Regions from separate parts of the Streptomyces sp. NPDC007863 genome, predicted to be linked through region 4. Evidence: riboswitches for the same ligand, from Rfam matches in the RefSeq annotation. Region 4 holds a riboswitch; each other region holds the start of a gene.

Region 1 (7,519 bases), on a different contig from region 4:
ACGCCGCCGGATCCGGCTCCGGCCGCGGACAGGGTCACGGCTCCGGCCCCGGGCAGGGATACGGCTCCGGGCCCGGACACGGCTGTCTGAGAGACCCGCTCCCGGGCGCCGTCCGTCATTCCTCCGCGGCCAGTGCCTCCGCCGCCTCGGCCGTGAAGGTCTCGCAGGCGCGCTCCACGGCCTCGCCCCGGGCCAGCATGTCGGCCCGGTCGGCGGCGAAGAAGATCTCCCGGGTCCGCGTCAGGATCTCGGCGGCCTGCTCGGCGAGTCGTCGCGCGGCCGGTCCCGAGGCGACGAGCCGCAGCCGGAGGACACCGCTGCGGACCTCGACGTAGAGGCGGTGCGACTCCGCCCGCGCCGCGCGGGCCACGTCCGTGTCCGGCGTCGCGTGGTGGCTCGTCCACCGGTCGTACTGGGCGCGCCGGTAGTCCTCCGCCGAGGCGACGAACCCGGCGCAGGCGTCGAGGAGGCGCTGGTGGCCGCGCTCCTGGCCGGCGCGGGCCGCCGACCTGAGCGCGGTCTTCTCCTGGTAGCGGTGGGCGACGACGGCGCCCAGCAAGGTTCCGATGACGGCGATGGCCGCCGCGATGATGCCCGACACGCCGACCAGTCGACCATCCGGCGGCCCGCCCCGACAGGGCGCGAACAGGCCACCGCCCGTCAGGCGTCCCGGTGCGCCGTGCCGAGGAACCGGATGTGGGGGCGGCCGTCCGGGCCGGGGTGGGTGACGGTGGCGCGGACGCCGTAGACGTCCGCGACGAGCCGCTCGGTGAGGACCTCGCGCACCGGCCCGGCCGCCACCACGCGCCCCTCGCGCAGCACCACCAGGTGGTCGCAGTGCATCGCGGCGAGGTTGAGGTCGTGCAGCGCCACGACGCAGGTCAGCGGCAGGGCCGAGACCAGGGCCAGGAGGTCCAGCTGGTGCTGGATGTCGAGGTGGTTCGTCGGCTCGTCGAGCAGCAGTTCGCGCGGTTCCTGCGCGAGGGCGCGGGCGATCTGGACCCGCTGCCGCTCGCCGCCGGAGAGGGTGCGCCAGGTGCGGTGCGCCCGGTCGGTGAGTCCGGTGCGGGCCAGCGCGGACCGTACGGCCTCCTCGTCGGCGGCCGTCGCGGGCGACCAGGCCCGCCGGTGCGGGACGCGGCCGAGGCGCACGGCGTCGGCCACCGTGAGGTCCACCTGCGTGTCGGCGTGCTGCTCGACGACCGCGACGCGCCGGGCGAGCGCGCGGCGCGGCACGGCGGCGAGCGGCGCGCCGTCCAGGGTCACGACCCCGGCGTCCGGCGCCAGGACGCCCGCCAGGACGCGCAGGAAGGTGGACTTCCCCGAGCCGTTCGGGCCGAGCAGCCCGGTGAGCGTGCCCGGGCGCGGTGCCAGCGTCACGCCGTCCAGGACGAGGGCTCCCCCGGCCGTCCGCGACACCCGCTCGGCGCGGAGCCCCGTACCGGTGTCGACGGGAGGCGTACGGGTCGTCGGTGTGCCGTTCATCGGCCGCTCCGGGTGCGGTACAGGACGAGGACGAAGGCGGGGACGCCGATCAGCGACGTCACCACGCCGACCGGCACCTCCTGCGGGTCGAGGACCGTCCGGGCGAGGGTGTCGGCCCAGACGAGGAAGACGGCCCCGGCGAGCGCGGTCAGCGGCAGCAGCCGCGCGTGCCCCGGTCCGGTGAGGGCGCGCACCGCGTGCGGCAGCACCAGGCCGACGAAGCCGATCGCGCCCGCGGAGGACACCAGGACGGCGGTCAGCAGGGCGGTCACGGAGAGCAGGACCAGGCGGGTCCGCGCCACGGACACGCCGAGCGCCGCCGCCGCGTCCTCGCCGAACGCGAAGGCGTCGAGCGTACGGGCGTGTCCGCCGCACACGAGGAGCGCGCCGGCGAGGACGGCCGCGCACGCCCCGACGTCGGTCCAGTCCGCCCCGCCGAGCGAGCCGAGCAGCCAGAAGAGGACGCCCCGGGTGGTCTCGGCGTCGGCGGCGGTCATCACGACGAAGGAGGTCAGGGCGGAGAAGAGCTGCATCGCCGCGACCCCCGCGAGGACGACGCGGTCCGTCGACCCGCCCAGGGTGTGGCTCAGCAGCAGGACCAGGGCGAAGGAGCAGACCGCGCCCAGGAAGGCGCCGCCGGTGACGGACACCAGGCCGCCGCCGGCACCGAGGACGACGACCGCGACCGCGCCGGTCGACGCGCCGGAGGAGACGCCGAGGACGAAGGGGTCGGCGAGCGGATTGCGCAGCAGCGACTGCATCACGGCGCCGCAGACGGCGAGCCCGGCCCCGCACACGGCGGCGAGGAGGGTGCGGGGCAGCCGCAGGTCCCAGACGATGCCCTCGCGGATCGCGCTCAGGCCGGACGGCTCTCCGCCGAGGCGCGCGGCGACGACGGACCAGGCGTCGGCGACCCGGATGTCGGCCGGACCGAGGGTGACGGCGAGCGCGACCGAGACGCAGAGGAGAGCGACCCCGGCCGCCCCCGCGAGCGGCGTGAGCGCCCGGGAGGACCGCGCGGAGGCGGAGCCGGAGGCGCCGGAGGCAGCGGAAGTGGAGGCGGGGGAGGAGGCGGGGGTCACTTCGTGAGCCCGTGCGTGCGCAGGGCGGCCGCCAGCTGCTCGATGCCTTCCACGGTGCGGATGGTGGGGTTCATGGCCTGGCCGCTGAGGATCACGTACCGCTTCTTCCGGACCGCCGTCATGTTCCGGGTGACCGGGTGCGACTCCAGGAACTCGATCTTCTTCGCGGCGCTCTCGGCCGACTGCGCCTTGCGGGTCAGGTCGGCGATCACCAGCACGTCGGGGTCGCGGTCCACGACCGTCTCCCAGTTGATCTGCGGCCACTCCTCCTTCGTGTCGTCGAAGACGTTCCGCACGCCGAGCGTCCCGCTGATGATCCCCGGCGCGCCGCAGCAGCCGGCCATGTACGGCCCCTGGGAGTCGGAGAACCAGTACAGGACGGACGCGTCGCCGAAGTCGGCCCCGGCCTTGGCCTTCTCGACCCGGGCGCGGAGCTCCCCGACGAGCTTCTCGCCGCGCTCCGGAACCCCGAAGATCCGTGCCAGGTCGCGGACTTCGCCGTACACGGCGTCCATCGTGAGCGGCTCGGTGCGCACGCCGTCGCCGTCGCCGCCGTTGTCCTTGCCGACGCAGTCGGCGGGGGAGAGGTACGTGGGGACGCCGAGCTTCGTGAACCGCTCGCGCGGTGCCACGCCGCCCTTGCCCAGGGTGTAGAGGAAGGAGGCGCTGACGAAGTCGGGTTCGGCGTCGAGGACCTTCTCGAACGACGGGTAGCGCTCGGCGAGCCGGGGCACGGACGCGTTCGCCTTCTCCAGGCCCTTGAGCACCGGGTCCGTCCAGGTGGCGGTGCCCGCCATCCGGTCGGCGAGGCCGAGGGAGAGCAGGATCTCGGCCGACCCCTGGTCGAGGGCGACGGCCCGGCGGGGTGCGGCGGCGACCTCGACGCGCTGTCCGCAGTTGTCGAGGCGGACGGGGTACCCGGCGCCGTCCGCCGCCTTCGCCCCGGACGGGCCGGGCGACGCCGCCCCGCCGGCGCCGCAGCCGGCCACGAGCACGGCACCGGCCACCAGCAGCACGGCGGAACGGGCGGAGCGAGAAGAACCGGCGGAACGGGAGGGACGGACGGAACGAGCGGTGTGTGCGAAGGGCACGGGGAACGGCACGGGGAAGGATCCTCTGCGTCACGGCTCATGCGCGGAGCCTGATGTACGGTGCTCCCCGGACGCCGTACGACCGCCGCCCGGGCCGCCAGCAGGTCTTCGGACTCGGGGTCGTCCGGACGGAACGCCTTCCCAGGCCCCCTCGGGGCCCAGTGGCCGATGTCCCGCCCGTCACCCTCACCGCTGCGCGTCAGTTCCGGATTCCCACCGGATTCCCTGACCTCCGCACGGACCGCGTGGATCCGTGCAGGGGTGCGACTGGCCCCGGCAAATTACCACAACCGGATCTTGCTCCCCGGCGGGGCTACTCGCCTGCGGCGGCGCCCGCGCGGGCCGCCGGCGCGTCGAGCTCGGCGGGCAGGTCGCGGACGCCGAGGCGCAGGTGCTCGACGTGGTGCAGCGCCTGGTCGAGGAGTTCGGCGACGTGGTTGTCGTAGAGGGCGTAGACGATCGAGCGGCCGTGGCGCTCGCCGGTCACCAGACCGAGGTTGCGCAGCAGCCGGAGCTGGTGGGAGCAGGCGGAAGGCTCCATGCCGACGGCCGTCGCCAACTCCCCGACCGAGGACGGCCCTTCGCGCAGGCGCGCCAGGATGTACAGCCGCGAGGGCGTGGCGAGGGCCTGGAGCGTCGCGGCGACGTCGGTGGCGCCGACCGCGTCGAGGCGTTCGCGCGTGGTGCTGGTGGCAATCGGTCCGTGGCCCATGGGACCATGATACGGACGACACCTGAAGACCTATTCATGTGTTCCTGTATGGTGGGCGCATCGTCCGCCGGCCCCGTGAAGGGTTGCTTCGTCATGTCCTCCGTCCTGCAGAGCTCCGGGCCGCAGACCCCCGCCGCCCCGACGCCCCGCCCCGACCGCGTACCGCCCCGCCGGCGCACCCGCGTCCTGGCGCTGCCCGAAGCCCGCTGGGCGCTCGCGGCCCTGCTGCTCTTCCTGGCCGCCCTCCCGCTGTACCTGCTCGGCGCGCCGGCCTGGCTGTGGGGCCCGCTGTTCGCGGCCACGTACGCCACCGGCGGCTGGGAGCCGGGCTGGGAGGGCCTGAAGGCCCTCCGGGAACGGACCCTGGACGTGGACCTCCTGATGGTGGTCGCCGCGCTGGGCGCCGCCGCCATCGGACAGGTCCTCGACGGCGCGCTGCTCATCGTCATCTTCGCGACCTCCGGCGCGCTGGAGGCCGTCGCCACCGCCCGGACCGCCGACTCCGTACGCGGCCTGCTCGACCTGGCGCCGGAGACGGCGACACGGCTCGCGGACGACGGCACGGAGGAGGTCGTCCCGGCAGGCTCCCTCGCCGTCGGCGACGTCGTCCTCGTCCGGCCCGGCGAGCGGATCGGCGCCGACGGCGGCGTGCTCGCCGGCGCGAGCGACGTCGACCAGGCCACCATCACCGGCGAACCGCTGCCCGTGGCCAAGCAGCCGGGCGACGAGGTCTTCGCCGGCACCCTGAACGGCTCCGGCGCCCTGCGCGTGCGGGTCGGGCGCGACCCCTCCGATTCGGTGATCGCCCGGATCGTGGCGATGGTCGAGGAAGCCGCCGAGACCAAGGCGCCGACCCAGCTCTTCATCGAGAAGGTCGAGCAGCGCTACAGCCTCGCCATGGTCGCCGTCACCCTGCTGATCTTCACGATCCCGCTGCTCCTGGGCTCCGACCTCCGGTCCACCCTGCTCCGGGCGATGACCTTCATGATCGTCGCCTCCCCGTGCGCCGTCGTCCTCGCCACCATGCCCCCGCTCCTCTCCGCCATGGCCAACGCCGGCCGCCACGGCGTCCTGGTGAAGTCCGCCGTGGTCATGGAACGCCTCGGCCAGATCGACGCGGTGGCCCTGGACAAGACCGGCACCCTGACCGAGGGCACCCCGTACCTCACGGACCTGCACCCCCTCACCGTCTCCGCCCCCGACGCCCCCGGTGCCGACGCCCTCGACGCCGACGCGCTCCTGCGGGCCGCCGCGGCGGCCGAGTACCCCAGTGAGCACCCTCTCGCCCGCGCCGTCGTGGAAGCGGCCCGCGCGCGGGGACTGGAGCTGCCCCCGGCCGAGGACTTCGCCTCCACCCCCGGCACGGGCGTCAGCGCCACCGTGGACGGCCGTGCCGTCGCCGTCGGCGGCCCCGCGCGCCTCCTCGACGACCCCGCGCACCCGGCCGCCGTCCTCGCCGCCGCACTGGAGGAGCAGGGGCGCACCGCCGTCGTCGTCACCGTCGACGGCCGCCCGGCCGGTGTCCTCGGGATCGCCGACCGGCTCCGCCCCGAGGCCGCCCACGCGACCCGCGCCCTCGCCGAACTGACCGGCGGCGCGCCGGTCCTGGTCACCGGCGACAACCCGCGCGCCGCCGCCCGCCTCGCCGCCGACGTCGGCATCACCGACGTACGGGCCGGGCTCCTGCCCCAGGACAAGGTCGCCACCGTCCAGGAGCTCCGGAACGCCGGCGCCAAGGTCCTGGTCGTCGGGGACGGCGTCAACGACGCCCCCGCCCTCGCCGCCGCCCACGTCGGCATCGCCATGGGCCGGGCGGGCTCCGACCTCGCCCTGGAGACCGCCGACGCCGTCGTCGTACGTGACGAACTCGCGACCATCCCCACCGTGGTGAACCTGTCCCGCAGGGCCCGCGCGCTGGTGATCCAGAACCTCGTCATCGCGGGCACGTTCATCGCCGTGCTGGCGGTCTGGGACCTCGTCGGTACGCTGCCCCTGCCCCTCGGCGTCGCCGGCCACGAAGGGTCCACCGTCCTCGTCGGCCTCAACGGCCTGCGGCTGCTCGCCGACGGAGCCTGGCGCCGTTCCCGCCCGACCCCTCACCAGGAGACGTGATGAGCCGTCGCACCGACAAGCGCAAGACGGCGGGCGCGGGCGCGCCCGCCACCTGCACGGTCACCGTGTGCCGCGGCTGCTGCTGCGGCACGCCCAAGATCCCGGGCGTCGACCACGCCGGCCAGCTCGCGGCCCTGCGCCGCGCCGTGCCCGACGGCGCCCGGGTCCGGGTCACCGGCTGCCTGGACGCGTGCGAGCAGGCCAACGTCGTCGTCGTCCAGCCGTCCGCCGCCGGACGGGCGGCGGGCGGCCGCCCGGTCTGGCTCGGCCTCGTCAACGACCCGGACGCCGCCCAGGACATCGCCGACTGGATAGAGGCCGGCGGCCCCGGCCTCGCCGACCCCCCGGGCGTCCTCGACCTCTACGCCTTCAGCCCCTCCCGCCGCGTCCGCGCCGAACTCCCCGAGGGATAGGGCACAGCGCCCGCCCCTCAGAGCGGTACGACCGTCGTCTCCGTGGCCTTCACGCTCGTCCACACCGACACCCCGTCCGCGAGGCCGAGTTCGGCGGCCGCCTGCGGGGTGATCTCGGCGACGAGGTCCGGCGCCTCGGCCGAGGTGACCAGGACCCGGAGGCGGCTGCCGCTGCCCGTGATCTCGCGTACGGTGCCGGGCCAGACGTTACGGGGGCTGCCCGCGGGCTTCTCGCGGTGCACGGACACCGCCTCGGGGGCGACGATCGCGAGCGCCGGAGTCCCGGGCGGCGGCGGCTCGGCCGCGACGAGGACGCCGCCGCCGTCGAGGGCGATCCCCTCCGCGTCGGCCGTGCCCGGCCAGGCGTTGCGGCCGAGCATGCGGGCCACCCAGGGGGAGCGGGGGTGGCGGGTGACCTCGGTGGGCGTGGCGTCCTGGAGGGCCCGGCCCCCGTCCAGGACGAGGACGCGGTCGGCGAGGGAGACCGCCTCCACCGGGTCGTGCGTGACGATGAGGCAGACGCCGCCGAAGCCGGCGAGGTGGGTGCGCAGGGTGTGCCGGACGTGCGCGCGAGTGGTCTGGTCGAGTGCGGCGAGCGGTTCGTCGAGGACGAGCAGCCGGGGG
Region 2 (7,519 bases), on a different contig from region 4:
CATCCCTTCGCCGAGCGGATCAGCTTCAACGCGGCCCGGGCGGCCGCCACCGCCCATGTTCCCCTGCTGGCGCTGCGCCGCCCCGGGTGGGTCCCGGGGGACGGCGACGACTGGCACGACGTGGCGTCCCTGGAGGAGGCGGCCCGCGCTCTCGACGGCTTCCGGAGGGTGTTCCTGACCACCGGCCGGATGGGGCTCGCCGCCTTCGCCGACCGCCCCGAGTGGTTCCTCGTGCGGTCCGTGGACGCGCCCGACGCGCCGATGCCCGCACGGACCGAGGTCCTGCTCGACCGGGGGCCGTTCACCCTGGACGGGGAAAGGGAGTTGATGGCCCGTCACCGGATCGACGTGCTCGTCACGAAGGACTCCGGCGGCGCCGCCACCGCCCCCAAGCTCACCGCCGCCCGCGAGGCGGGCGTCCCGGTCGTCGTCGTCCGCCGGCCGCCGGTCCCGGAGGGCGTACCGACGGCGGCGGACCCGGAGCGGGCGGCGGAGTGGGTGCGGGGTCAGGGCTGACGTCCGCCCGGCGCGCGACGGACGCCCCGGCCCGGCGCCCGGTCGCCGCGACAGACATGCCCGCCCGGCGTTCAATGGAGGGGTGGCTACCGTTCGCTGGCTTGTCGCGACGGGGCTCGTGACGCTGCTCGGCGTCACCGGGCTCGCCCCGTCCCCCACGCCGACCCCAGCGCCCACCCCTCCCCCGGCGCAGCCTCCTCCCGAACTGGACGAGGCGGACGTCCGGCGGGCCGTCGACCGCCTCGACGGGGTGGTCGAGTCCGCGATGGAACGCACCGGCGTGCCGGGCGTCGCCGTCGCCGTCGTCCACGACGGGAAGGTGCTGCACCTGAAGGGCTACGGGGTGCGGAAGGCGGGCGAGAGCGCCGCCGTCGACGCCGACACCGTCTTCCAGCTGGCGTCCGTCTCCAAGCCGATCGCCTCGACCGTCGTCTCCGGCGCCGTCGGCGTCGACGGCTGGTCGCAGCCGGTCGACCCGCACCTGCCGCGGTTCGCGCTGAAGGACCCCTGGGTGACCGGACACGTCACCGTCGCCGACCTGTTCGCGCACCGCAGCGGCCTGCCCGACCACGCCGGCGACCTGCTCGAAGACCTCGGCTACGACCGCGAGTACATCCTGTCCCACCTGCGGTACGAGCCGCTGACGCCGTTCCGCGCGAGCTACGCCTACACCAACTTCGGTCTGACGGCGGCCGCGCAGGCCGTCGCCACCGAGAAGGAGGTGTCGTGGGAGGAGCTCGCCGAGAACGTCCTCTACGAGCCGGCCGGCATGGACGCGACCAGCTCCCGCTTCGAGGACTTCGAGAAGGCGGCCGACCGGGCCTGGGGCCACGTGAAGACGGGCGGCGAGTGGAAGCCGGAGTTCGTCCGCGACCCCGACGCCCAGTCCCCGGCCGGCGGCGTCAGCTCCACCGCCCGCGACATGTCCGTCTGGCTCCGCCTCCAGCTCGCGAACGGCGAGCTCGACGGCAAGCGGATCATCGACGCCGAGGCCCTGGAGCGCACCCACTGGCCGGAGGCCGTCTCCTCCCCGCCCCGCGCCCCCGCCGCCCGCACCGGCTTCTACGGCCTGGGCTGGAACGTGAGTTACGACGACGCCGGCCGGCTGCGCCTCTCCCACACCGGCGCCTTCGCCCAGGGCGCGCACACCAACGTGACGATGCTGCCCGGCGAGGAGCTCGGCATCGTCGTCCTCACCAACGGCTCCCCGGTCGGCGTCGCCGACGCCGTCGCCCTCGACTTCTTCGACCTCGCGGAGACCGGAAAGGTCAGCCGGGACTGGATCCCGCTGGTCGACGCGGTCTACCAGCAGCAGGCGGAGGAGGGCCGGTCGGACACCGACTTCGCCGACCCGCCCGCGAGCGCGGCCCCCGCGAAGGACGCCGACATGTACACGGGCACGTACCGCAGCGACTACTACGGGCGGGCCGAGGTCGTGGCCGCCGACGACGGCACCCTGACCCTCCGCCTCGGCCCGGAGCCGCAGGAGTACCGCCTCGCCCACTACGACGGCGACGTCTTCAGCTTCGAGACGCGCGGCGAGAACGCCGTCGGCCGCACCGGCGTCGCCTTCGCCGGGGACGGGAAGTCCTTCACCGTCGAGTACCTCGACCGCGAAGGACTCGGCACCTTCACCCGCGAGTAGCGGCGCCTCCCGTCAGCCGTACCGTCCGTCAGCCGAACCGTCCGTCAGCCGTACCGCCTCGGGGTCCACGCGATCGTGCGGCCGTCGCCGCGTTCGGCCGCGCGGGTCTGCGAGGAGCCGATCAGGAGCAGGGTGCGCATGTCGACCTCGGACGGGTCCAGGGTCTTCAGGGTGAGGACGCGGACGGACTGCTCCGGGCCGCCGACGTCGCGGGCGACGACGACGGGGGTGTCGGGGGAGCGGAGTTCCAGGAGGAGGTCGCGGGCGGCGGCCACCTGGTGGGTGCGGGACCTGGAGCCGGGGTTGTAGAGGGCCAGGACCAGGTCGGCCTCGGCGGCGGCGCGGAGGCGGGCCGCGATGACGTCCCACGGCTTGAGTCGGTCGGAGAGGGAGATCGTGGCGTAGTCGTGGCCCAGGGGGGCGCCGGCCGCCGCGGCGGCGGCGTTGGCGGCGGTCACGCCGGGGAGGACCCGGACGGGCACGTCCGCGTAGGCCGGCTCGCAGGCGACCTCCAGGACGGCCGTCGCCATGGCGAAGACACCGGGGTCGCCGCCGGAGACGACCGCGACCCGGTGGCCGCGGCGGGCCAGGTCGAGGGCGAACTCGGCGCGCTCCGACTCGACCTTGTTGTCGGAGCCGTGCCGGATCTGGCCGGGGCGCAGGACCGGCACCCGGTCCAGGTAGGTGGTGTAGCCGACGAGCACGTCGGCGTTGACGAGCGCGCCGCGCGACTCGGGGGTCAGCCAGGGGGCGCCGGCCGGACCGGTGCCGACGACCGTGACCTCGCCCGTCTCCCGGACGGGGTTCTCCCGGTCGATGCGGGAGGGCAGCACGGCGACCGAGAAGTACGGGACCGTCGACGGGTCCACGTCCGCCAGCGGCTCCGTCCGCTCGCCCGCCATGAACGCCCGCTCCACGTAGCGCGCGTCCTCCAGGCGGCCGGCCCGCTCCAGGGCGCGGCGCACGGTGGGGAAGGTGCGGCCGAGCTTCATGACGACCGCGGAGTCGGTGCCCGCGAGGCGGGCCGCCAGCTCGTCCTCCGGCAGGGTGCCGGGGATGATCGTGAGGACCTCCTCGGCCTCGCACAGCGGCTCGCCGAGCCGGGCGGCGGCGGCGCTGACGGAGGTGACGCCGGGGATGACGGTGGTGTCGTACCGGTCCGCGAGCCGCTTGTGCATGTGCTGGTAGGAGCCGTAGAACAGCGGGTCGCCCTCGGCGAGGACGGCGACCGTGCGGCCCGCGTCGAGGTGGGCGGCGAGCCGGTCCGCGGCCTCCTCGTAGAAGTCGTCGAGCGCGCCCCGGTAGCCGCCGGGGTGGTCGGTGGTCTCCACGGTGAGCGGGTACATGAGCCGCTCCTCGATGTGGTCCTCGCGCAGGTGGCCGGCGGCGATGGAGCGGGCTATCGAGCGGCCGTGGCGGGCCGAGTGGTAGGCGATGACATCGGCCTCGGCGATCGCCTTCACGGCGGCGAGGGTGAGCAGCTCCGGGTCGCCGGGGCCGAGGCCGACCCCGTACAGCTTGCCCTTCACAACGGTCACTGCTGGATCTCCGGTTCGTGCGCGAGGGCGTTGAGGGCGGCGGCGGTGATGGCGCTGCCGCCGCGCCGGCCGCGGACCACCAGGTGGTCGAGGCCGAGCTCGTTGGCGGCGAGGGCGTCCTTGGACTCGGCGGCGCCGATGAAGCCGACGGGGATGCCGAGGACGGCGGCCGGCTTCGGCGCGCCGTTCGCGATCATCTCCAGGAGGTGGAAGAGCGCGGTGGGGGCGTTGCCGATGGCGACGACGGAGCCTTCGAGGCGGTCCCGCCACAGTTCGAGGGCGGCGGCCGAGCGGGTGGTGCCGAGCTCGGCGGCGAGCGCGGGCACGGCCGGGTCGGAGAGCGCGCACAGCACCTCGTTGTCGGCGGGCAGCCGCTTGCGGGTGACGCCGGAGGCGACCATCTGCGCGTCGCAGAGGATGGGGGCGCCCGCCCGGAGCGCGGCGCGGGCGCTCGCGACGACCCCGGGGGAGTACGCGACGTCCCGGACGAGGTCCGTCATGCCGCAGGCGTGGATCATGCGGACGACGACCGTGGCGAGGTCGTCGGGCAGCCCGCCGAGGTCGGCCTCGGCGCGGATCGTGGCGAAGGAGCGGCGGTAGATCTCGGCGCCGTCCTTCTCGTACTCGTACATCCTCAGCTCTCCATCGGTGTCGTACGGGCCGCCGCGACGGCTTCGGCCAGGGCGGTACGGGGGACGGGGACGCCGTCCAGCAGATAGGTGTCGGGGCCGAGGGCGGTGACCTCGATCCGGGTGCCGTGCGGATGCCCGCAGCGGCGCGCGCAGCCGGAGTAGTGCACGGGCAGCGGCCCGCCGGGCGCGCGCGCCGCGTCCGCCCGCACGTCGGCGAGGGACTTGGCGCAGCCGGACGTGCCGGTGCAGGCGGTGACGCCGGTGCGGGGGTCGGCCGGGCCGGTGACCAGGCCGTGCGCGGCGAGGGCGGGGAGCAGGTCCGGGGACGGGCCCGCCACGACGACCCCGCGCCACGGGGTGAGCCGCACCTCGTCCGCGCCCGCGCCGAGCGCCCGCAGCTGCCCGGCGGTCAGCCGGCCGAGGGGGGCGAGGACGTGCAGGGCGTGGTCGCCGAGCGGACCGGGTGCGGGCGGGAGCGCCGCCGGGGGAGGAGAGAAGGAGGGTACGGGCTCCGCGGTGATCGCCGCGCGGGCCAGGGCGCCGGCCCACTCCGGGAGCTGTCCGGCCGGGAGCTCGCGCGGCCGCCAGGCCCCGGTCCCGGCGGCCTCGGCGGCGTCCAGGAAGGCGAGGGCGCAGGTCAGGGCGGCGCGGGCGGCGGTTTCGGCGGGGGCGCCGGCGTCGGCGGTGGCGCCGGTGGCCGTTCCGGCACCGGGCGCGGGACCGGTGGCCGGTTCGGTACCGGCCGCGGCGGCGCCGGCCGCTTTGGGCGCGGGCGCCGGCAGGCGGAAGGTCTCCGTGCCCGCCGTCAGGAACGCGGCGCCGTCCGGTGCTGCGATCAAGGTCACATCGCCGCCGAGCCCCGCGACGTCGCCGCGGCCGTCGTCGAGGGCGAAGAGGAAGCGGCCGGAGAGGGCCGCCGCGCGGGGCTCCGCGCAGAGCGCGGCGTCCAGGGCGCGGGCCCACAACTGCACGTCGCCGTGGCCGAGTCCGTCGAGTCCGGCGGCCGGGGAGGCCACGATGTTGCGGACCCGCTCGTGGGTGGGGGAGGGCAGCAGGCCCGCGTCGGCGAGGAGCGCGGCGAGACCGGCGCCGCAGCCGTCGCGCAGGCCGCGCAGCTCGGCGTTGCCGCGCGAGGTGACGGAGAGGCTGCCGTCGCCCAGCGACTCCGCCGCGTCGGCCAGGACCATGACCTGACGTGACGTCAATCGCCCGGCGGGCAGACGGAGTCGGGCGAGGAGCCCGTCGGCGGCGGCGTGCAGCCGGAGCGCCCCCGGGCACGCGTCGTCACGGTCCCTCGTCGGCGCTTCGCCCGGTTCGGGCGAGGGGGGCGGGGTCGGCGGCATGGCGGCGAGCATACCCACGGGGAACCGGACGGCCACCGAGTGTGATCCGGCCGACTCTCCGGTCCCCTCCGGCCCGCCGACGCCACGCCTTACTATGCAGATCGGCATGGGGTCCCAGGGCCCCGGGGAGGAAGCCCGGTGAGAATCCGGCGCGGTCCCGCCACTGTGAGCCCGTACCGGCCGTCGGTACGGGTGAGTCAGGAACTCCCCGCCGACCCACGACCACCCGGGGCGCGGACAACCCCGAGGAAGGCCTGAGCCTCGCCATGCTCCTGCTGCTGTCGCACTCCGACACCGACCTGCTCAGCGCCCGCGCGGCCGGAGGGCCGGTGGAGTACCGCTTCGCCAACCCCTCCCGCCTGCCGCTCGGCGACCTCCCGGGCCTCCTCGACGGCGCCGAGCTCGTCGTCGTCCGCCTCCTCGGCGGCGTCCGCTCCTGGGAGGAGGGGCTCGACGCGATCCTCGCCACCGGGAAGCCGGTCGTCGTCCTCAGCGGCGAACAGGCCCCCGACGCCCAGCTGATGGCCGCCTCCACGGTGCCGGTCGGCGTCGCCACCGAGGCGCACGCCTACCTCGCGCACGGCGGCCCCGCCAACCTGGAGCAGCTGGCCCGCTTCCTCTCCGACACCGTCCTCCTCACCGGTCACGGCTTCGAGGCCCCGGCCGCCGCCCCCACCTGGGGCCCGCTGGAGCGCACCGCCCGCGTCACCGAGGGCCCGACGGTCGCCGTGCTCTACTACCGCGCCCACCACATGAGCGGGAACACCGCCTTCGTCGGCGCCCTCTGCGACGCGATCGAGGACGCCGGGGCCCGCGCGCTCCCGCTGTACGTGGCCTCGCTGCGGGCCCCCGAGGAGGAGCTGCTCGCCGAGCTCCGCGGGGCCGACGCGATCGTCACCACCGTCCTCGCCGCCGGCGGCACCAAGCCGGCCGCCGCGCAGGCCGGCGGCGACGAGGAGGCCTGGGACGCGGGCGCGCTCGCCGCGCTCGACGTGCCCGTCCTCCAGGCGCTGTGCCTGACCGGCTCGCGGGCGAACTGGGAGGAGAACGACGAGGGCCTGTCGCCGCTGGACGCGGCCAGCCAGGTCGCCGTCCCCGAGTTCGACGGCCGGCTCATCACCGTCCCGTTCTCCTTCAAGGAGATCGACGCCGACGGCCTGCCCGCGTACGTCGCCGACGCCGAGCGCGCCGCCCGCGTCGCCGGCATCGCCGTCCGCCACGCCCGCCTCCGGCACATCCCGAACCCGGAGAAGCGGCTGGCGCTGGTCCTCTCCGCGTACCCGACCAAGCACTCCCGCATCGGCAACGCCGTCGGCCTCGCCACCCCCGCCTCCGCCGTCGCCCTGCTGCGCCGGCTGATCGAGGAGGGGTACGACTTCGGGCCCGAGGCCGACCTCCCCGGCCTGGTCTCCGGCGACGGCGACGAGCTGATCCACGCCCTCATCGAGGCCGGCGGCCACGACCAGGACTGGCTCACCGAGGAGCAGCTGGCGAAGAACCCGGTCCGCATCCCGGCCGCCGACTACAAGCGCTGGTACGCCGAACTCCCGGCCGAGCTGCGCGAGCGGGTCGAGGAGCACTGGGGCCCCGCGCCCGGCGAGATGTTCCTCGACCGGTCCCGGAACCCGGAGGGCGACATCGTCCTCGCCGCCCTGCGCCGCGGGAACCTGCTGGTCCTCATCCAGCCGCCGCGCGGCTTCGGCGAGAACCCGATCGCGATCTACCACGACCCCGACCTGCCGCCCTCCCACCACTACCTGGCCGCCTACCGCTGGATCGCGGCGCGCGCGCAGGACGGCGGCTTCGGCGCCGACGCGATGGTCCACCTCGGCAAGCACGGCAACC
Region 3 (7,519 bases), on a different contig from region 4:
GCGCACAGCGCGTTGTTGGAGGCGGGTGCGCGGCCCGAGGACCAGGTCTCCTCGCCGAGGCCGAACGCGCCGAAGGAGGCGGCCGTCGCCGTGCCGGAGCCGTTGGAGGAGCCGGAGCCGTAGGCGCTGGTGAGCCAGTCGGCGTTGTACGGGCTCTCGGCGCGGCCGTACACGCCGCGCTGCATGCCCCCGTTCGCCATCGGCGGCATGTTGGTCAGGCCGATGAGGACCGCGCCGCCCGCGCGCAGCCGCTCGATGGCGAAGGCGTCGCGCTGGGCGACGAGGTGCTCGAAGGCGGGGGAGCCGGACGCGGCGGTGAGCCCCTTGGCGAGGTAGCTGTCCTTGGCGGTGTACGGGATGCCGTCCAGCGGGCCCAGCGTCTCGCCGCGGGCGCGGCGGGCGTCGGAGGCCTCGGCCTCCGCCCGGGCGTGCGGATTCATCACGACCATCGCGTTCAGGGCGGTGGCCGTACCGGGCCGGTCGTACGCGTCGATGCGCGCGAGGTAGGCGTCGAGCAGCTCGACCGCCGTCGTCCTGCCCTGCTCCAGCGCCGCGCGAAGGTCGGCGATACAGGTCTCCACGACATCGAATCCGCGCGTCATGAGGGTGTCTCCCGGGTGGTGAGTAGGGCAGGCGGGCCCGGTGGCCGTCGGGGCGACCGGGCACAGCCGGCCGTCACACACCCCATCGCACTGACTAGATTTTCAATCTAGACTATGAGTCTAGGTTTTCGGAACCTAGACTGGGCACCTGGATCTCCGGACCTGGAAAGTGAGCTCATGCCGACGTCAGAGACCGGGCCCTCGCGGCCCGCGGCCCGGGTCCCGACCGACAGGAAGCGTCAGCCCAGCGGGGACGAGGCACGGGGGCGGGCCATGCGGGCCGCCATCGGCGTCATCGCCGAGAAGGGCACGGCGGCCCTGCGCATGTCGGACATCGCCGAGCGGGCCGGCATGAGCACCGGGCACATCCTGTACCACTTCGGCAAGAAGGACCGGCTCCTGCTCGAAGTCCTCGCCTGGAGCCAGGCGGACCTCTGGGACCGGCTCCGGCAGGCCCTCGACCAGGCCGCTACTCCCGCCGAGAAGCTGGACCTGTTCGTCCGCTTCTACCTGCCCCGCGACGCGGCCGACGAACGGTACGCGCTGTGGACGCAGGTGCTCGCGCAGCGCCACGACGAAGCGGGCCGGCGCGTCCTCACCGAACTCCTTGACGGCTGGGACGAGCGCCTGGAGGCGATCGTGCGCGAGGGCCGTGACCTCGGGCACTTCGCCGACGTGGACCTCCCCGAGTTCACCGTCCGGGCGGTGGCCATGCTGAGCGGGCTCTCCGAGGACGTGATGTTCGGACGTTCCCGCTGGCAGCAGGCCTCCCCGCACGCGTTCGCCCTGGCCGCGCTCGAACGCGAACTGCGTCCGGCCGGCCAGGGCTGACGGGCGTCAGCTCACGCCGGGCAGGGACACGTCGAGCGCGGGGACGGGACGCGGGGACCCGTCGGCGCCGACGGCGACGAAGGTCAGGAACGCCGTGGCGACCTCGGTGGCGGGGCCGGCGCTGTTCCACCGCTCGGCGGTGACCCGGACGCCGACCGTCATGGACGTGCGCCCGGCCCGTTCGAGTCCCGCCTGGACGCTGAGGAGGTCCCCGGCCCGGACGGGGGCGAGGAAGGTCATGCGGTCGACCGAGACGGTGACGGCGGGGCCGTCGGCGTGACGTCCGGCCGCCGCCGCGGCGGCGTCGTCGATGAGCTTCATCACCACACCCCCGTGGATGGTGCCGTAGAGGTTGGTGTCGTGCTCGCTCATGATGTGGGCGAGGGCCACCCGGGAGTCGTCCGGCGTCTTGACCGGACGGGACACGGGGGCGGGGCCGGTGACGGTGGGATCGGCCACGTGATCTCTCCTTCGCGAGTCGCGGCGGCGAACCGGCTGCGGGTCAGGAAGGCGACAGCCGGTCGCGGACCGTGCGGGCCGCGGCCACGAGGTGCTCCAGCGAGGCGCGGGTCTCGGCCCAGCCGCGGGTCTTCAGGCCGCAGTCGGGGTTGACCCACAGCCGCTCGGCGGGGATGGCTCCGAGTCCCTCCTGGAGGAGGGCCGTGGCCTCCTCCGCCGAGGGGACGCGCGGGGAGTGGATGTCCCAGACGCCGGGACCGGCCTCGCGCGGATAGCCGTGGGCGGCGAGCTCGTGGGCCACCCGCATGTGGGAGCGGGCGGCCTCCAGGCTGATGACGTCGGCGTCGAGGTCGTCGATGGCCTGGACGATGTCGCCGAACTCGGCGTAGCACATGTGGGTGTGGATCTGGGTGTCCGGCCGCACGCCGCCGGTGCTGAGGCGGAACGCCCCGGTGGCCCAGGCGAGGTAGTCGGGGTGGTCGGCGCGGCGCAGCGGCAGGGTCTCGCGCAGCGCGGGTTCGTCGACCTGGATCACCGACGTCCCGGCGGCCTCCAGGTCGTGCACCTCGTCGCGCAGGGCGAGGGCCACCTGCCGCGCGGTGTCGGCGAGGGGCTGGTCGTCGCGGACGAACGACCAGGCGAGCATGGTGACCGGGCCGGTGAGCATGCCCTTGACCGGCCTGCCGGTGAGGGACTGGGCGTAGGTGGTCCAGCGCACCGTCATCGGCGCCGGGCGGGAGACGTCGCCGGCGAGGATCGGCGGGCGGACGTAGCGGGTGCCGTACGACTGGACCCAGCCGTGCCGCGTGGCGAGGTAGCCGTCCAGCCGCTCGGCGAAGTACTGCACCATGTCGTTGCGTTCGGGCTCGCCGTGCACCAGGACGTCGAGCCCGGTCTTCTCCTGGAAGGAGATCACTTCCCGGATCTCCGCCCGGATGCGCTCCTCGTAGCCGGTGGCGTCGATGCGTCCGGCGCGCAGGTCGGCGCGGGCGGCGCGCAGTTCGGCGGTCTGCGGGAAGGAGCCGATGGTGGTGGTCGGCAGCAGGGGCAGGTCGAGGTGGGCCCGCTGGGCGGCGGCCCGCTCCGCGTACGGCTGGGGACGGCGGGCGTCCGCGTCGGTGACGGCCTCGGCGCGGGCGCGTACGACCGGGTCCCGGGTGATCGGGGAGTTGGCACGGGAGGCGAGGGCGGCGCGGTTGGCGGCCAGTTCGCCGGTGATCGCGTCGGTGCCCCGGGCCAGGCCCGTGGCGAGCGTCGTGATCTCGCCGGTCTTCTGCTTCGCGAAGGCCAGCCAGCGCCGGATCTGCGGGTCGACGTCCTTCTCGGCCGCCGCGTCGAGCGGTACGTGGAGCAGGGAGCACGAGGCCGCGACGTCGACCTGGCCGGCGAGGCCGAGGAGGGTGCCCAGGGTGGTGAGGGACCGGTGCAGGTCGTTGATCCAGATGTTGCGGCCGTCGACCACGCCGGCGACCAGCCGCTTGCCGGGAAGGCCGCCCACGGCGGCCAGCGCGTCGAGGTTGGCGGCGGCCGGCCCGGTGAAGTCCAGGGCGAGGCCGTCGACCGGTGCCTTGGCGAGGACGGGGAGGGCGTCGCCGAGCCGGTCGAAGTAGGAGGCGACGAGCAGCTTGGGCCGGTCGGTGAGGGCGCCGAGGTCGCGGTAGGCGCGGGCGGCGGCGTTCAGGTCGGCGGGCGTGCGGTCCTGGACCAGGGCGGGCTCGTCGAGCTGGACCCATTCGGCGCCGGCGGCCCTCAGGTCGGCGAGGACCTCGGCGTAGACGGGCAGCAGACGGTCCAGCAGGGTCAGGGGCTCGAAGTCCGCCGCCACACCGGGGGCGGGCTTGGCCAGCAGCAGGTACGTGACCGGACCGACCAGCACGGGGCGGGCGGTCAGCCCGAGGGAGAGGGCCTCCTTCAGCTCGGTGACCTGCCGGGACGAGTCCGCCGCGAAGACCGTGTCGGGGCCCAGCTCCGGCACGAGGTAGTGGTAGTTCGTGTCGAACCACTTGGTCATCTCCAGCGGGGCGACGTCCTGCGTGCCGCGGGCCATCGCGAAGTAGCCGGCGAGGGCGTCGGCGTGGACGGCCTCCCGGTGGCGCGCGGGGACGGCGCCGACCATGACCGTGGTGTCGAGGACGTGGTCGTAGAACGAGAAGTCGCCGGTGGGCACTTCGTGGATGCCGGCTCCGGCCAGCTGCCGCCAGTGCGCGCTCCTGAGCTCGGCGGCGGTGGCACGGAGGGCGTCGGCGGTGACCCGGCCCTTCCAGTAGCCCTCGATCGCCTTCTTGAGTTCGCGGTTCCGTCCCTGACGGGGGTAGCCGTACACGGTGGCGCGTGCCGCCGCGACTGCGGACTTCGTGGTCACGGAGATCTCCTTCGCGAGATGAATCCCTGAGGTCCGGGGACCGGACGAGGACGCGAAGGGGCGACGGACCGGACGGCAGGCGTGTGCGGCATGGCACGGCCGCCCGTCCGATATGTGCGCCGACCCGCCCTCGAGGTCACCGGATGGCCGCGCGCGGAACGGTCCGCGTGCGGGCAACGGGCAGGTCTTCGGACTCGCGGGCACGTCCTCCTCGTGGAGGCCACCTACTGGCCGTCGCTTCCCAGACGTAGTACGTCACGTCCAGTGCGTATGACGGCGGTCGTTCCCGCTCACCGCTGCGGGGCAGTCCCGGATTCCCACCGGGTTCCCTCTTACGACGCTCCCGCATGGCGTGCGGGGCGAACCAGCTGCACCGGCCACCCTACGGGTCCGCCCCGCCGGCCGTCGGCGGAAGTCCGGCCCGTGGAACGTGATATGAGCCACCCGCCGGTCACGAGGTCCGCCGTGCCGCCCGGGCGGCACGGCGGGCGCGACCCCGGCGGACCGCTGTCTGCCATCGGTGAACACGACCCCGAACGGGCCCAACGGTCATTACCGTCAAGCCACATGACGACGGTCACCACACGCACGGTCACCTACCCGGCCGACGACCTGACGATGATCGGACACCTCGCGCTCCCGGCCGGTGCCGGGCGCAGGCCCGCGGTCCTGATCGGACCCGAGGGGGTGGGGCTCGGCGATGTCGAGCGCCGCCGCGCCGAGGCCCTGGCCGAACTGGGGTACGTGGCGCTGGCCTTCGACCTCCACGGTGGACGCTATCTGGGCGATCCGGAGGAGATGCTGGCCCGGTGCCTGCCGCTGCTCGGCGACCCCGACCGGATGCGGGACATCGGTCACGCCGCGCTCGACGTGTTGCGTGCCGAACCACGGACGGACCCCGACCGGATCGCCGCCGTCGGCTACGGCACCGGCGGCGCGGTCGCCCTGGAACTCGGCCGTGACGGCGTCGACCTGCGCGCGATCGCGACGGTCAACGGACTGATCACGGGCCGGCCGGGTGAGGCGGCCCGCATTCGCTGCCCGGTTTGGGCCGGGGTCGGGTCGGAGGACCCGATCATGCCGCCCGCCCAACGGGACGCGTTCGCCGCGGAGATGGAGGCCGCGGGCGTCGACTGGCGCCTCGTGGTCTACGGAGGGGCCCTGCACGCCTTCCACCACCCGACGGTCGACCACACCGTGCGTCCCGGCGTCGGCTACCACCCGAGGCACGCCCAGCGGGCCTGGGGCGACATCGTCGCCCTGCTCGCCGAGTGCCTGCCCGTCACGGAGTGATCCGACTCCGATTCCGGCTCCGACTCCCGTACCGGCTCCGGCTCCGGTACCGGCCCGGTGGGCGTTCCGGACCACGGGCGGGGACCGGGTGGTCCGGGTGAGGCAGCATCACCGCGAGTGCCGCATACGGGGAGCACGGCCCGTCTCGTGCACGAGCGCGAGGAGGCGCGGGCTCCGCCGGAGTCCATGAAGGAGAGACTGCGCGCCGCCGTCATGGAGGGGCCCGAGCATCCGGAGCCGTGGGCGCCTGAGGGGTGAGGCCTACGCGTCGCCCTGATCCGCGAAGCCGGTCCGCCAGGACGGCCGGGCCGGAGCCCAGCCGAGACCGCGGGCCCGGGTGTTGAGCGCCCCTCGGGCCCAGGGCGTCCGCCCTTCGGTCCGTTCCGGCGCGTGCACTCCCAGCGACTCCGCGAGCAGCGGCAGCCAGGCGTGCGCGGGGGCCGGCTCGTCGTCCACGACGTTGTACGTCCCGGAGGGCCAGGACAGGGCTCGTACGGCGGCGTCCGCCGCGTCCGCGACGTGCACGAAGGAGCTCACCGACGCGTCGGCGGCCGTGCTGCCCAGGAAGCGGGCCCCGGGGTCGCCGGCGAGGGCGGCCGCGACCGCGCCACCGGGCGCGTACCAGGTGCCGGGACCGTAGAGGATCCCGTACCGCAGGACGACGGCCGTCGGGAGTTCGGCCACCGTGGCCTCCAGCGCCCGCACGCCGGCGACGATCCGGGCCCGGGGCGGTTCCTCCGTCCCGTCGAGCGGTACGGACTCGTCGGCGGGCGCGTCGCCGGGCGCGTACGCCCAGCTGATCGACTGCGCGACGATCCGGCCGACGCCCGCCGCCCGGGCCGCGTCCACGAGGTTGCGCGTCCCCTCGACGCGCACCCGGTTGTTCGCGGCCCCGTCCGCCCCGCCGAGATCGGTGAGCTGGTGCACCACCGCGTCGGGCGCGGCCTCGGCCACCGCCCGCGACAGGGCTCCGGCGTCCAGGACGTCCACCGGGCGCGGACCGCGCCGGGAGATGCCCACGACCTCGTGCCCCGCCGCCTCCAGGCGAGGGACGAGCTGACGGCCCACGGCGCCGGTGGCGCCCGCGACAAGTACCCGCATGGGCCCCAGCCTAGAAGATCCCCGTGGAGGCGGGCGGCCGGTCCCCGGAGTGCGGGGACCGGCCGGCGCGCCACGGGCGGTCCGCTACGGGACGGTCAGCACGATCTTGCCGGTCGTGCGGTCCGTCTCGCCGAGGGCGTGCGCCTTGGCCGCCTCGGCGAGCGGGAAGACGGCCTCGATGTGGGCGCGCAGGGCGCCGGAGGCGGCCAGCTCCGCGACGGCGTTCATGCCGGTGTGGTCCGCCTCGACGAGGAGGGACTCCACGCGGACCCCGCGGGCCGCGGCCTTCGCGGCCTCGTCGGGGTCGCCGCCCGGCAGGATCGAGACGAGGACGCCGCCGGGGCGCAGGACGTCGAGGGAGCGGGCGCGGGTGTCGCCGGAGAGCGGGTCGAGCACCATGTCGACGTCCTGGACGGCGTCGCGGAAGTCGGTGGTGCGGTAGTCGATCACCTCGTCCGCGCCGATCGAGCGGACGAACGCGTGCTTGGGCGCGCTGGCGGTGCCGATGACGTACGCGCCGCGGGCCTTCGCGATCTGGACGGCGAGGTGGCCGACCCCGCCGGCGGCGGCGTGGATCAGGACGCGCTGCCCGGAGCGCACGCCGGCGGTGTCGACGATCGCCTGGTACGCGGTGAGGGCGGCGAGTGGCAGGGCGCCGGCCTGCACGTGGTCGATGCCGGCGGGCTTGGCGGCGAAGGCGCGGGCCGGTCCCGTCACGTACTCGGCGTGGGAGCCCACACCGTGCGGGTAGGGCAGCATCCCGAAGACCTCGTCGCCCGGCTTGAACAGCGTGACGCCGAAGCCGACGGCCTCGACCACGCCGGACACGTCCCAGCCGAGGACGAGCGGCAGCCGGTCGAGGAAGAGGCCC
Region 4 (7,519 bases):
TGGTCGGCTGCCTCGTCGGTGGCGTCATCGTGGGCGTCCTGGGCGGCGTCGACACCAACGCCTTCGCCTTCACCTCGCTGCTGACCATCCCGGTCTTCGACCCGATGCCGGTCTACGTCATCGCGATCACGGCGTCCTTCTTCACCGCCATGGCACTCGTGTACTTCTCCGACTTCCGCACCCCGCAGGACCGCGCCCGGGCCAACGCCGAGCGCGACGCCGCCGAGGCGGTCCCCCAGGAGAGCGCGACGGCCGACGACCGCGAGCTCGTCACCGTCGGCGCTCCCGCGAGCACGACGGCGGACTCGGCCGCCGCCCCCGCCCCCACCCCCGCCCCCAGCCCCGTCCCGGGCCCCGCCGAGGAGACCAGCACCGGGAAGGGCATCGAGCTCGCCGCGCCGGTCGCGGGCCGCGTGGTGGACCTCGACGACGTCGGGGACCCGGTCTTCGCCTCCCGCGCGCTCGGCGAGGGCGTGGGCATCGAGCCGGCCGACGGCCGGGTCGTCGCCCCGGTCGACGGAGAGCTGATGGTCGTCGCCGACACCGGCCACGCCTTCGGGATCCGTACCGCCGACGGCGTCGAGGTCCTCGTCCACGTCGGCATCGACACCGTGCAGATGCAGGGGGAGGGCTTCGACGTCCGGGCCGAGGCCGGCCGGCAGGTCCGGGCCGGCGACCTCCTCGTCGAGGTCGACCTCGACGCCGTGCGCGCCGCGGACCACCCGACCGTCACCCTCATGACCGTCACCAACACCGCGGAGCTCGCCTCGGTCGAGCCGCACACCGGGCAGGACGTCGCCGTCGGCGCACCCGTGGTGACCGTACGGCGGTGACGCGCGGCCACCGGCCCGACACGGGTACGCGCACCCCGCGGAGCGCGTACCCGCACGGCCCCGGCGCGGCTCCCGCGGAGCATGCGGGATCATTGGGGGAGAAACGGACCGCGGACGAGTAAGGAGAGCAGGCTGTGAAGGCGCTGCGTGTCCTCAACAACAACGTGGTCCTCGCGCGCGACGACAAGGGCCAGGAGGTCATCCTCACCGGGCGCGGCATCGGCTTCAGCTCCCGCCAGGGCAAGCCGGTCGACCCGGCGCTGATCGTCCGCGTCTTCGTCCCGGCGGACGGCCGTGACCCCGACCACCTGAGCGAAGTCCTCTCCCTCATCGACGAGGAAGTCCTGCGGGCCGTCGTGATCGCCCTCGACGAGTCCGGCATCGAGGGGCGCGAGTCCACCCGGCCGACCCTGGCCATCGCCGTCGCCGACCACATCGCCGGCGCGCTGGACCGCGCCGCGCGCGGCATCACCGTCGAGTACCCGCTGCGCGCCGAGGTCCAGGCCCTGTACGCCACCGAGTACGCCCAGGCCCAGCGCCTCCTCGCGGCCATCAACGAACGCGTGGACCCGCGCCTGGAGCCCCCCGAGGCGATCGCGCTCGCGCTGCACCTGGTGAACGCGGGCTTCGCCACGGGCGACCTCTCCTTCACGTACACGATGACCGGCGTCATCCACCAGATGCTCGCCGTCGTCAGGGAACGGCACGGGCTGTCCGTCTCCCAGGAGTCGATGAGCGCGGCGCGGTTCATCACCCACGTGCGCTACCTCTTCGTACGGATCCAGCAGCACCGGCAGCTGAAGGGGCACGAGTCCACGATCGGCCAGGGCATCCGCCGCCACTACCCGGAGGCGACCCGCACCGCACAGCAGCTGGCGACGATCGTCGAGCTGCGACTGGGTACGCACCTGAGCGAGGACGAGGTCTCCTACCTGGCGCTCCACGTCGCCCGCATGACCATGGAGACGGAGCCGGACGGCACCGAGGCCTGAGCCCCCCGGCGTCCCCGCCGCGGTCAGGCGACCCGGTCGTCCGCCGCGGCCGGACGAGGCCCGTCGGGGAGGAAGGTCACCTGGGGCGCGCCGGTGCGCGGATGGACGGTGATCTCGCTCGCCACGCCGTACACGTCGGACAGCAGCCGGGGCGTGAGGACCTCCGCCGGCGGGCCCGACGCGGTGACTCCGCCGTCGCGCAGGACGTAGAGGCGGTCGCAGTAGTACGCGGCGAGGTTGAGGTCGTGCAGGGCGACCAGGACCGTGGCCGGCAGCTTCCGCAGGGTGCCGAGGACGTCCAGCTGGTGGCGGATGTCCAGGTGGTTCGTCGGCTCGTCCAGGACGAGCAGGGAAGGCTGCTGGGCGAGGGCGCGGGCGATGAGGACGCGTTGGCGTTCGCCGCCGGAGAGCCGGTCGAAGGGGCGGTGGGCGAGGCCGGTGGCGTCCACCGCGTCCAGGGCCGCGTCGATCAGTTCGGCGTCCTCGGGGGTGTCCCCGTCGAGGAGCCGTTTGTGCGGGGTACGGCCCATGGCGACGACCTCACGGACGGAGAGGTCGAAGTCGGCGCCCGAATCCTGCACCACGGCCGCCACGGTGCGGGCCAGTCGCCGCACGGGCAGCGACCAGGCGTCGGCGCCGTCGACGTCGACCCGGCCCGCGGCGGGGCGCAGGACGCGGTAGACGGCGCGCAGCAGGCTGGACTTGCCGCTGCCGTTGGGGCCGACGAGACCGACGACCTCGCCGGGGCGTGCGGTCAGGGACACGTCCTCGACGAGGCGGTGCGCGCCGGCGGTCAGGGTGACGCCGTCGACGACGAGCTCGGTGGCGGTCATGCCCCTCCTCGGTCGGTGGTCCTGCGGGCGTCGCGGCGCATCAGCCACAGGAAGAACGGTCCGCCGCACAGGGCCGTGAGCACGCCGACGGGGATCTCCGTCGGCGCGGCGACGACGCGCGCGGCGATGTCGGCCCAGATGAGGAAGACCGCGCCGCCGAGCGCGGCGGTCGGCAGGACGCGGCGGTGGTCGCCGCCGACGGCGAGGCGGACGATGTGCGGCAGCATCAGGCCGACGAAGCCGATCGGTCCGCACGCCGCGACGAGGACGCCGGTGACGAGGGACAGCAGGACGAACATGCGGGCCCGGAAGCGGGCCACGTCCAGGCCCATCGTGGTGGCCGCCTCCTCGCCGGCGAGCAGCAGGTTCAGGTGGCGCGCCTGCACGAGGAGGACGGAGATGCCCAGGACCAGGGCGGCGCCGGGCAGCCACAACGTTCCCCAGTTGACGCCGCCGAGGCCGCCGAGGGTCCAGGCGAGGACCGCGCGGGCCTCGTTTCCCCGGTCGGTGGTGAGCAGCAGCAGGTCCAGTACGGCGGTGAGCACCGCGGCGATGGCCACACCGGACAGGACCAGCCGTGCCGAGGTGATCCTGCCGCCGGTGCGGGCCGTGGCGTAGACGAGCAGCAACGCACCGAGTGCCCCCGCGAACGCGGCGACCGACAGCGACACCGGCCCGAACAGGGTGACCCCGAACACGATCACCACCACGGCGCCCAGGGACGCCCCGGAGGAGACCCCGAGCAGGTACGGCTCGGCGAGCGGGTTGCGGATCAGGGCCTGCAGGGCCGTCCCCACGACCGCCAGTCCGGCGCCGGCCACGGCCCCGAGCAGGACGCGGGGCGCGCGGACGTCCAGCACGATGGTCTCGCGCGCCCGCGACCAGTCCGGTTCCACCCAGTCGGCGCCCAGCGCGTGCGTCACGATGCCCCACACCTGGCCGGGCGGCACGTGGACCGAGCCGATCGCCAGGCCCGCCGTGGCGGAGACCACCAGCAGGACGGCCAGGACCACGAGGACGACGGCGAGACCGGCCGGCCGGCCCGGCCCGGCCCGCCCGTCGTCCCGTCCCCCCGGTCGCGCGACCCGCCCGGAGGCGGCGTCGGTGACCGGGGCCGTCACCGGAAGCTCTCGGGCCGGATGCCACGGGCCAGATCGTCCACCGCGTACGCCGACCGCACGCCGACCAGGGTGGCGGTCAACGGCAGCACGACGAACCGCTTGTTCCTGATGGCCGGCACGTCCTTCAGAGCGGGCTGGCCGAGCAGGAACTCCTTCTTCTGCTCGACGCTCCCGGCGCCCGCGTAGTCGTAGATTGCGATGACCTCCGGCCGGCGTTCGACGACCTGCTCCCAGGAGACGTCGCCGAAGACGTCGTCGAGGTCGGCGAAGACGTTCGTGCCACCGGCCAGCCGGATCAGTTCGGTGCCGAGGCTCTTGCCGCCCGCGGTGAAGGCCGCCTTGTCACCGCTGTCGTACACGAAGACGGGCACCGGCGGCGCGCCCTTGACGGCGGCGGAGGCCTTCCCGACCCGCGCCCGGAGGTCGGAGACCAGCTGGTCGGCGCGGTCGGACACGCCGAAGATCGTGCCGACGGTACGGATCTCCTCGTACGTGTCCTCCATCGTCACCCGCTTCTTCCCGCAGTACTCGCGGTTCAGGTGGGTGTCGACGCCCGCGTCCCGGAACGCCTTGCGGGAGCGGCCCTCCTTCTCGTCGAAGGCGCTGCCGTAGCCGCCGTACACGAGGTCCGGTTCGGCTTCCAGGACGGTCTCGAAGGACGGCTCCCTCTCCGCCAGTTCGGGGATCGACTCGTAGTCCTTCCGCAGTTCGGGCAGGACGGCGGAGTCGGGGAAGGCGGTGCCGACCATGCGGTCCTTCAGCCCCAGGGCGAGCATGAGCTCCGCCGGATGCTGATGGATGGTGACGACGCGGGCGGGCGCCTTGTCGTACGTGGTCTTCACACCGCAGTTGTCGATGGTGACGGGAAAACCTCCGCCCGACGGGGAGGCGGCCTTCGTGTCCTGGGCCGTGACCTGCGACGAGCCGCAGCCGGCGGTCAGGAGGGCCGCCGACAGGGCGACGGCCGTGGCCGCGGCGCGCAGGGCACGGCGCCGGCGGGCAGGGGTGAACAGCATGGAACGGTCGTACAAGTGAAGCCTCCTGGGGAGTCCGCGCTCCTCGGATCGGGCCCGCGACAGGCCAGTGTCCTGACTCCCGGATCGACGCTCCCCTTGCCTTCCCACGCACGGCGCAGTGGCATGCCGAAGGGTGCACTCCCCGGTCACAGTGGCGGGACCGTGCCGGAATCGCACCGGCTTCCTGTCTCCCGTCGCGGTGATGACCTGCTGATCCTACGATCCACGGCGCCCGCGTCAAAAGGGCGTGCGTATGCGCGTGCACGCCCCTCGTGACCTCCGAGGCGGCGGCCGAACCCCGCCTCCTCGGCCGTCCGGCATCTCGACCGCGAGGTACCCGAAGTACCCGAACCACACCGCGGTACCTCGTATTTCTCCGGTGCTGGTGGACCCCGAAGGCGACGGCGGCCACGTCAGCCGGAACGCGCCCGTCTGGGTAGGGGTGGACCCGTCACCCTTGGGCAGTGTCTACTGGACGCTGGCTTCTGCTCTCTGCACCCGCGGGGATGATCCCGACCGCATGTTCGCTGGTCAACTCGTCCAGCGCTGCTCCCTGCGCCCGCAGGGGATGAACCGGACGAGCTTCTCGACGCCCGAGAGAACCCCCCTTTGCTCCCCGCTGCTTCGGGGACGGTCCCGTCTGGCAGTCCGAGGCCCCGTTCCTCTGGAAATTCGTATCAAGCACGGGTCGGGCTTCCGCCGACAGACCTCCGTCCTGCCGCCCGCCGCCTGCCGTCTGCCGAGGGGGCGACCGGCGCGCGGTGAGTGTGTCAGTCAGGGAGCGGGGACGGGGCCGCCGGGCCGGAAGCGCTCCACCCCGACGATGTGCCGCACCTTGACCGGGCGGACGATGACCGCGACGCGCCGTTCCCCCGGCATGAGCCACTCGAAGCGCTCGCTGCCGAGGTACTTGCGGGCCAGCTGGTCCATCCGGTCGCGCGCCTCCTCGCCCTCGATGAAGCGGGATACCACCCCGTTGATCTGCACCCTGTCGAAGGGATCGGCGGCGTCCGCGTGCGAGAGGTAGACGCGCGGGTCGCGGCGCAGGTTCTCCTCCTTCACCCGACCCACCGACGTGTTGAACATCAGCTCGCCCTCGCCCTCCAGATCCACCCACATCGGGCTGACCTGCGGAGCTCCGTCGGCGAACACCGTGCCGACGTACCAGATGTTGGGGGCCTGCAGACGGGCGCGGACGGTCTCGTCGAAGGTCGCGGTCATCCGGGGAGAGTACAACCTGGATCGGGGAGACAACGGCCGGACGATCTCGCCGTCGGTGATCCAGGACAGGGCGGCGCTTGTGAACTGCATGGGAGCAGATGCTGGTTGACTGCCTTGTCGATGAGGACCTTGGTGAGCTGACGGGAAGCCGTCCCGCCGAATGCGAGACGGGTCCGTCGGAGAGACCGCGGACATGAACAACCGACCGCAGGAGGCGGGCAGGGTGGCTCGACCGACTCGGGCCACCCCAACCGAATCCACACCCAGGGATCTCCACTGCGCCGGCCCACGGGAAGATCCCCCGCCGCGCTTCGTCGCCGACGGTCGTGATGGTGACCGTGACGCGACTCCGCCGTCGTCCCCGGGGTCACGCGATCCGGTACTCGCATCGGCCACGGGCCCCTGGCTGCTCACGTCCCGAGCGTGGCGCCTCGGGTCGTGCGGGTACGACGAAGGGGTCGGCCGCCTCCGCACCCTGGATCGTCAGTCCCGAAGCGAGTGTTCGGGGTCGCCTCGCGTGCTCGGGCGAGGGCCTGCTGCCGGACGTCGCCGAACAACTGCATCGTGGTGGCGGCCAGGACATCGTCCTTGCCGATGGTCCGACTGGCCCCACTGCGGACGGACAGCGCTTGGAGAGAACCGTCGAGGGGAGGGGGCGTGCCCGGTTCGCCCGGCGTCACCAGGGTGACCGAGCCGAAGCGCTTCACCCCGCCCTCGCGGACGACCATGGCCGCGTCCCGGGCGAGGTCCGTCAGGAACGCGCTGGCGATTCCGTCCAGGTCGCGGACCATCGCGGGGACGGCCGTCACCCCCCGGCTCGACAGCAGCCTCTTGACCCCGGTCTCGAACCTGTGGGCGCCGACCACGGCACTCGGTTTGCGCGACCTGCGGCGTCGAGGAGGAGCCACAAGGACGCCCTCGACATCGTGTACGTCACCGGTCAGGCCCCTGAACGTCGGGCTGTGCTCGTACCACGCGGTCCCCACCTCCACCTCGACGTTCCGGTCGATCGCCGAGACGAGGTCCGCGGGCGTCAGCTTCCTCCGGGCCTCTTCCGCCGCCGCTCGCCTCGCGCCGTCGATGATCTCCGCCAGCACCGTCCCCGTCACCGACGCGGCGGCCCACGCGGCCGACCGTGAGACGTGCATCGGGGTCACGTCCCTGAACACCGCTTTGACGAGAGAAGGCTTGAACGGCGGGATGTCCGTGCGCGCAGCGCGCTCGGGACTGTTGCGCTCAGGGCATGCGGGCTGTGCGGTCATCAGAAGGATCGCTCCCTGCTGTCGAGGTATCGGCCACCTCCACTTCACCACGCGTCGGTAGAGCCTGGAGAAAACCCGTTGGCGGACCGTGGTGGCCGCTGCTACGTTTTCGGAGGCCGTGCGAGAGAACGAGGAGGTGGTACCCGTGAACGTATCGACATGGGTGCTCTCCTCCGGGGTCACGGTCGGGCGATAGGTCGTCCGGGAGCGCCGTTCCATGGCACTCCTGAAGGAACGAACA

What was found. A riboswitch is a leader RNA that binds a small molecule or an ion and turns the genes downstream of it on or off. The one in region 4 is predicted to bind cobalamin.
Region 1: another riboswitch for cobalamin. It lies ahead of ABZ621_RS00075 (ABC transporter substrate-binding protein); the one in region 4 lies ahead of ABZ621_RS17060 (ABC transporter substrate-binding protein).
Region 2: another riboswitch for cobalamin. It lies ahead of cobN (cobaltochelatase subunit CobN); the one in region 4 lies ahead of ABZ621_RS17060 (ABC transporter substrate-binding protein).
Region 3: another riboswitch for cobalamin. It lies ahead of metE (5-methyltetrahydropteroyltriglutamate--homocysteine S-methyltransferase); the one in region 4 lies ahead of ABZ621_RS17060 (ABC transporter substrate-binding protein).

The regions. Positions count from the first base shown of each region.
Region 1 covers NZ_JBEYEI010000001.1:16,143-23,661, forward strand. Annotated here, with positions in the region: gene ABZ621_RS00055 (PP2C family protein-serine/threonine phosphatase) at 1-90, shown strand, start outside; gene ABZ621_RS00060 (hypothetical protein) at 116-601, opposite strand; gene ABZ621_RS00065 (ABC transporter ATP-binding protein) at 661-1,485, opposite strand; gene ABZ621_RS00070 (iron chelate uptake ABC transporter family permease subunit) at 1,482-2,567, opposite strand; gene ABZ621_RS00075 (ABC transporter substrate-binding protein) at 2,564-3,583, opposite strand; cobalamin riboswitch at 3,761-3,885, opposite strand; gene ABZ621_RS00080 (metalloregulator ArsR/SmtB family transcription factor) at 3,972-4,370, opposite strand; gene ABZ621_RS00085 (heavy metal translocating P-type ATPase) at 4,464-6,482, shown strand; gene ABZ621_RS00090 ((2Fe-2S) ferredoxin domain-containing protein) at 6,482-6,895, shown strand; gene ABZ621_RS00095 (ABC transporter permease) at 6,913-7,519, opposite strand, start outside.
Region 2 covers NZ_JBEYEI010000005.1:280,183-287,701, reverse strand. Annotated here, with positions in the region: gene ABZ621_RS10515 (cobalt-precorrin-6A reductase) at 1-516, shown strand, start outside; gene ABZ621_RS10510 (serine hydrolase) at 599-2,161, shown strand; gene ABZ621_RS10505 (precorrin-2 C(20)-methyltransferase) at 2,206-3,690, opposite strand; gene ABZ621_RS10500 (precorrin-8X methylmutase) at 3,696-4,331, opposite strand; gene ABZ621_RS10495 (cobalamin biosynthesis protein CobG) at 4,334-5,674, opposite strand; cobalamin riboswitch at 5,766-5,901, shown strand; gene cobN (cobaltochelatase subunit CobN) at 5,941-7,519, shown strand, end outside.
Region 3 covers NZ_JBEYEI010000027.1:95,498-103,016, forward strand. Annotated here, with positions in the region: gene ABZ621_RS33420 (amidase) at 1-602, opposite strand, end outside; gene ABZ621_RS33425 (TetR/AcrR family transcriptional regulator) at 780-1,433, shown strand; partial or broken gene ABZ621_RS33430 (acyl-CoA thioesterase) at 1,467-1,805, opposite strand; gene metE (5-methyltetrahydropteroyltriglutamate--homocysteine S-methyltransferase) at 1,936-4,254, opposite strand; cobalamin riboswitch at 4,430-4,623, opposite strand; gene ABZ621_RS33440 (dienelactone hydrolase family protein) at 4,822-5,547, shown strand; gene ABZ621_RS33445 (NAD(P)-dependent oxidoreductase) at 5,809-6,648, opposite strand; gene ABZ621_RS33450 (NADP-dependent oxidoreductase) at 6,733-7,519, opposite strand, start outside.
Region 4 covers NZ_JBEYEI010000010.1:19,091-26,609, reverse strand. Annotated here, with positions in the region: gene ABZ621_RS17080 (glucose PTS transporter subunit IIA) at 1-833, shown strand, start outside; gene ABZ621_RS17075 (PRD domain-containing protein) at 968-1,825, shown strand; gene ABZ621_RS17070 (ABC transporter ATP-binding protein) at 1,849-2,658, opposite strand; gene ABZ621_RS17065 (iron ABC transporter permease) at 2,655-3,779, opposite strand; gene ABZ621_RS17060 (ABC transporter substrate-binding protein) at 3,776-4,795, opposite strand; cobalamin riboswitch at 4,840-5,021, opposite strand; gene ABZ621_RS17055 (TIGR03618 family F420-dependent PPOX class oxidoreductase) at 5,570-6,016, opposite strand; gene ABZ621_RS17050 (hypothetical protein) at 6,427-7,278, opposite strand; gene ABZ621_RS17045 (alpha/beta hydrolase) at 7,519-7,519, shown strand, end outside.